Regions from separate parts of the Pseudobacillus badius genome, predicted to be linked through region 2. Evidence: riboswitches for the same ligand, from Rfam matches in the RefSeq annotation. Region 2 holds a riboswitch; the other holds the start of a gene.

Region 1 (3,126 bases), on a different contig from region 2:
CAAATTCACTTTCGATCCCCGGCTGAGCCTGCTGAGGGATGTGTCCCGAAACGTTTCTGGCATCACATCAACCGTAAAGCGTTCGGAAGTGAAGCTTGTAACTGTTAAACAGACTCCATTGACCGCAATGCTGTCCCCGAGCCGGACATCCTCAAGCACCTTGTGAGCCGCAATGGTCAGCTGCATCGATTTGTTTTGGGCAAGCACTTCTTCTATCATGCCGATTTCTTCAATTATGCCTGTGAACAATGTGGTTACCCTTCCTTCCGCGAAGCTGTAATCTTAATATCTTGTCCAATCATCTCCACCTTATCAAACACTAGCTGGATGGACTCATCCATCGTCGGGAAGCCTTCTCCCGCAAATGGCGTAGGCGCCATTTTGCCGCCGATCAATTTAGGTGCCATATAGATGACGATTCGTTGAAAGGCTTTCTCCTGAAAGAATGAAGCGTTCACTTCGCCCCCGCCTTCGACAAGCAGCGTCATGATCTCCTCTTCTCCTAATTTTTCCAGAAGAAGCGGGATATGAATATCGGCCGTCTCCAGACGAATCACATCGGCACCAGCCGCGATAAGCGCTTCCTCTTTGTCTAAAGAGGCTTCACTGCCGCAAACGACGATCGTAGCGGCTTCTTTGTTTTCAATAACATTTGCTGTAATGGGTATACGTAAATGCGTGTCTAAAATGACTCGAATGGGGTGTTTTCCTCCGTGGGGCAAACGGGTGGTCAGGAGAGGATTATCCTGAAGAACGGTATTGACACCGACGAGGATCGCGTCATGCTCATGTCTGAGACAATGAACATCTTCCCTTGCCGGCTGACCAGTAATCCAGCGGCTATGGCCTGTGTAGGCAGCTGTTTTGCCATCGGCTGTAATGGCTGTTTTCATTGTGACGAATGGGGTTTGATGCTGAATAAAATGAAAAAACGGTTCTAACAAGCGATCTGCTCTTTCCCGGCAGACTCCAATCTCTACTTCAATTCCGGCAGATTCCAGCTTTTGCACGCCTTTTCCGCTCACTCTAGGATTCGGGTCCACCGTCGCGATAAATACCCTCTTAATCCCGGAGGAAGCTACTAAATTCGCGCATGGCGGCGTCTTTCCGTGGTGTGAACAAGGCTCTAATGTTACATATAAATCGGCACCGGCCGCTTCCTTTCCGGCTGCACGAAGAGCATGAACCTCCGCATGGGCTTCGCCCGCTTTCAAATGGGCGCCCATTCCGATGACACGGCCGTCCTTCACGACCACCGCACCGACCGGCGGATTCGGAGATGTCTGTCCCTTCACGCCTTCTGCCAGCGACAGGGCTAACTCCATATACTGTTCCTTTAACATTTCGCTAGTCCTCTCTCGATTCCTAAATATTTTCGTCCAATGAATGGTTTACAGCCAATAAACCAACAAAGCCCCGTATATATAATATATACGGGGCGCAAAAGGCGTAGCCAAATAAGCATTTTAAAACCTGTTTTTTAAAATGCTTCATCCTTCTCCCATCCAGACTATCACTGTCGGCTTCGGAATTTCACCGAATCCACCGGTTCGAAAACGAACACGGGTCACGGACTAAGAGCATTAGCTCATCACCGCCGGTGGGGAATTTCACCCCGCCCCGAAGGATACACTATTCAAGTTAATTCTTATTATCACTCTAGGAATACGATTGTGTCAAGGTTTAATGTGTGTGAATTCTGATTAATTCGGATGAAAAATGAGGGTTGTTGACCAGTTTCGTCAACAACTTTTCTTTAAACTAAAGCTATTCGTTGACTACACTTCCTTATGTTACTTTGTTTTATTCATTGGCACTATTTCAAATGGTTCTTCTCATTGATGCGCTGCCAGTTACCCACAATACACATTAAACACTACTACGAAATCAGTTTGCATCTATCCTTCAAGATATAAAGGATGAGTTCTATATGGGTCCTAAAACAAATGATTTTGCACCTTATGAAGATATTCGTTTTAACATGAACTGCCCTGTAAATGTTAGACACAAATTAACATTTACGGGGTGTTTTTGTGATTAAATTTAATGCAGAAGAAAAATTACAGATTGTTTTACGTTATCTAGATGGGGCAAAAAGTTATCTTGAGCTGTCGAAGGAATTTAAAGTAGATAAAAATTTTCCACGTACTATGCATAAACCTTTTCATTATAGTTATCTTGAATAAAACAATAGTAGTAAATCCATTGAAAAACTGTTAAATTGTAGAAGTCGGTAATTCGCTATAAAGGAGTGCATAATTATATGAACCGAACACTTGAACAATTACAAACTGATATCATCTTTACTGGAAAGAAGGGCTACCCTATTCTATTATCTGGCGCTATTGTCTTTTTATTATTTGCCTTTATGCCCTTATTTTTTCCAACGAAGACCCTATCTCTTATATGGATTTTTGGATTAAGTGTCATTTTCCCATTTGGAGTCCTGCTAGGCAAAATAGTGAATGTTAATCTTTTATCTAGTGATAATCCATTAGGTACATTAGGTGGAATGGTTGCAGCTATACAAGCATTTTACATACCTGTATTTATCATCGTGTATACGCACATCCCTGAATATATCCCTTTTACCATCGGGTTATTAGCAGGATCTCACTTTCTGCCCTATATGTGGATTTACAAAAGCAAAGCTTACTTATTTGTCACTCTTGCCGCTTGTATATCCTCTTTCATCTTAGGTGGGTTCTTTGTTGAACTCGCATTTAATCTAGTCCCTTTGGCCATTTCGATTTCGTATGGAGTCGGTGTTCTACTAATTCTTAGAGAACTCAAAGTGGTCAAACCAGCTTAATCACCTAATAGGTGATTTTTTTTATGTTTATTACACTCCTTCACATTTTCAACGAACTGAACTATTCATTAAATTCTCTTACTGCTTCTCTATCCAATTATTGGTATAGTAAAAGCAGGAGGTGTTTTAGTGATTAAAAAATATCCACTTATTTCTTTTATTTTTATAGCTTTACTGCTCTTCTTTACTGGCTGCCAAGCTGAGGGCTCTTATCTTAAAGAAGAAGCCCCCATTCAAAAACGTCCTAGCTCCGATAAAGGAATTAAACTATCAACCGAAAAAGCAGTATACAAAACATCTGACAACGAAATCAC
Region 2 (3,126 bases):
CTACTTCATTTAATCAAATGGCGAGACAGCTCAATCATAATATTCATGCACTCAACCAGGAAAAAGAGCAACTGGCGAGTATTCTAAGCAGTATGGCGGATGGAGTTATTACTTTTAATCGTGACGGCACCATTCTGATTACGAATCCGCCGGCGGAGCGCTTTTTGCAAAACTGGTACTATGAAGTGGGCAAGGACCATCCACAGCAAATGATGCCATCGCTTGTTGAAGAGCTTTTGAAAGAAGCGGTTCAAACAGAGACAGAAAAGATTGGTGAGTTTTCTGTGCAGGGCCGTTCCTATGTCATTATCGTCAGCCCGCTTTACAATGGAAAAACAGTTCGCGGGGCAGTAGCGGTCGTTCGTGACATGACGGAAGAACGCCGTCTTGATAAGCTGCGAAAAGATTTCCTGGCGAACGTATCACATGAGCTGCGGACGCCTATTTCAATGCTTCAGGGATATAGCGAAGCAATCATTGATGACATTGCGGCGACGGAGGATGAAAAAAGGGAGATGGCCCGAATTATTTATGATGAATCGCTTCGGATCGGGCGGCTGGTGAACGAGCTATTGGATTTGGCTCGCATGGAAGCGGGACACATTTCCTTGAATATGGAGGAGGTGGATTTTCCTTCATTTATTCGCCGGGTGACCGATAAGTTCCAAGGTGTAGCGAAAGAGAAGGATATTGATTTAACATGGCAGATTCCAGATGAGAAAATCGTGACGAAGCTTGATCCAGACCGCATCGAACAAGTGTTGACCAACTTAATTGATAATGCTTTGCGCCATACGCCGGAGCACGGATTTGTCAAAGTAAGCTATGAGCTGAAAACAGACGGGCATCATGTATCGGTGCAAGACTCCGGGGCAGGCATTAGTGAGGAAGACTTGCCCTTTGTGTTCGAACGTTTTTATAAAGGAGATAAGGCTCGGACAAGAGGCCGTTCCGGCACTGGGCTAGGGCTTTCTATCGCGAAAAATATTATCTCTGCCCATAGCGGCAGCATTAAAGTGCAAAGCAAACTTGGAGAAGGGACGATTTTCTCCTTCCGCTTGCCGGCAGAATGATCGAGTAGGCATTCAGATAAGGAGTTTCGAAAAAATAGTCATACTGGAAACGCTTTCCGTCATACAACTAAAAGGGCGATAAAAAAGCAAGTTGGAGGCGGTACATCATGAAAGACTACTTGAAGCGTTTTATGATTGCTTTACTTATGGCTCTATGTGTCAGCTTGTTAATGATCGGCGGAGGACTCGCTCAGTCCAAAAGCGGGAAAAAGCAGTCGCTGGCTGAAAGAAGCTATCTGCAGGAAATGACAGAAGCGCTACATACAGGGAAAGCGGTCTCGCAACAATCGTTCTGAAGAGAAAAAGCCTCTTGTGTCGGACTGCAGACAAACTGGATGAAACGCCAGCTTGAACTGCAGTCTCTTTTATGTTGTCTGTAGATAGGAGCGGTTAATTGCTATTCTAAGCGGTTTGTTTTCCTCTGTCCGGCTGGCAACAGGTTAGGGCAGCCGGACAACTAGACTCGTTCAAATAGATGGCTCTGTTAAAGAAGTCTGAAGCAAGGGAATGCCCCTCTTGCTTTTTTTTTGTAGGGTTGCTATTATTTAAGTATATCTATTGTTATTCACTTGTTGGTTTAACAGGGCAATAGCAGTAGAAAAAAACTTTATATTCATCTTCGGGGCAGGGTGAAATTCCCGACCGGCGGTATGGAAGCAATTGTTTCTGAGCCCGCGAGCCGAAAGGCTGATTTGGTGTGAAGCCAAAGCCGACAGTATAGTCTGGATGGGAGAAGATGAAGGTCTGCCGGCGTTCAAAATGTGCAGATTTGAACGTTTATTTGAGTATGACTTTTCTCCCTCAAGCCACCCGCTTGAGGGTTTGTCGTTTCTCGAGGTTTTTGGCAGCCTTTCTTCTTGTGAATGATGAATGAGAAGAAGGAGAGAATCATTGTGAAAAAAATGAATATCCGTACGTTAACGTCTGTGGGATTATTAAGCACGCTAGCTTATTTATTAATGCTGCTGAACTTTCCAATCCCGCCATTTCCGAGCTTTTTAATGATTGACTTTAGCGATATTCCTGCACTAATCGCTGCGATCATTTTTGGGCCTCTTGCCGGTATCATGGTAGAGCTAGTAAAGAATGTGCTGGACTTCTTTATGACCGGAAGCCCAACAGGAGTGCCTGTCGGCCATTTAGCTAACTTCGTAGCGGGCATTACTTTTATTCTTCCTGTTTACTATGTATACAAAAAGTTTGAGTCAAAAAAAGGCTTGACTGTTGCTTTGGCAGCCGGAGCAGTCTTTATGGCTGTAATGATGAGTGTGTTGAACTACTATGTTATTTTACCTGCGTATACACTGTTCTTAAATGCACCTGCCATGAGCGCTCCCGAAACGAAGGAAATGGTCGTTTCCGCTATTTTGCCGTTTAATATGATTAAAGGAATGGTAATGGCTGTTGTATTTCTGCTCATTTATTCACGAATTTACGTGTGGATGCGCAAGCAGGCGGCCGTTTCATAACATACAGCTTACAAGGAAAGCCCTAAAAGTCCGTGAAAAGACTTTTAGGGCTTTTGATTTGTTTTTACAGGAACAAAGAACTTGAATGTAAGGGGTCATCGGGTATAATTATCCATGGAGAAAACTTGTTTTTATAGAAAATACAGATAAGGTGGGTTGAACTTGAGGTTTTCTGTAGGTAAAAAGTTGTATTCAGGTTTTACAGCTGTTTTAGCCGCTTTAATCCTAGTGGGAGCTGTCGGCTATTTATCGGCAATGAGGTTGGACAAAGAATATACTTTCTTGTTGGATGATCGCGTCAAGAAGGTAGAAATGATTGATGAGCTGATTAGTATAGAAAAGGATGTATCGATCTATTCTCTTACATATTTTACTTTTGCTGAACAGAACAGCTTAGATGAAATCGAGAAAAAACAGCAAGAATTTACGGATGTACATCGCCGTCTTGAACAAATGATTCAGCAGCCCAAAAATAAACAGCTGCTAAATGAAGTGAAAGAAGCAGGCAGCCGCTATAATGAATTGGTCTTCAAAGCGCTTGAAAGCCATAAGCAAGGGTTGGCGTCTCAAGCAGCGGTCTATAG

The links. Region 2 has a riboswitch for FMN ahead of B1A98_RS04320 (ECF transporter S component). Riboswitches for the same ligand answer to the same signal wherever they lie in the genome.
Region 1: another riboswitch for FMN. It lies ahead of ribD (bifunctional diaminohydroxyphosphoribosylaminopyrimidine deaminase/5-amino-6-(5-phosphoribosylamino)uracil reductase RibD); the one in region 2 lies ahead of B1A98_RS04320 (ECF transporter S component).

The regions. Positions count from the first base shown of each region.
Region 1 covers NZ_MWMM01000004.1:5,930-9,055, reverse strand. The annotation lists gene ribE (riboflavin synthase) at 1-249, opposite strand, end outside; gene ribD (bifunctional diaminohydroxyphosphoribosylaminopyrimidine deaminase/5-amino-6-(5-phosphoribosylamino)uracil reductase RibD) at 255-1,343, opposite strand; FMN riboswitch at 1,490-1,632, opposite strand; gene B1A98_RS08990 (DUF7010 family protein) at 2,264-2,812, shown strand; gene B1A98_RS08985 (immunoglobulin-like domain-containing protein) at 2,942-3,126, shown strand, end outside.
Region 2 covers NZ_MWMM01000002.1:250,842-253,967, reverse strand. The annotation lists gene B1A98_RS04330 (ATP-binding protein) at 1-1,073, shown strand, start outside; gene B1A98_RS04325 (hypothetical protein) at 1,181-1,369, shown strand; FMN riboswitch at 1,685-1,815, shown strand; gene B1A98_RS04320 (ECF transporter S component) at 1,967-2,542, shown strand; gene B1A98_RS04315 (methyl-accepting chemotaxis protein) at 2,705-3,126, shown strand, end outside.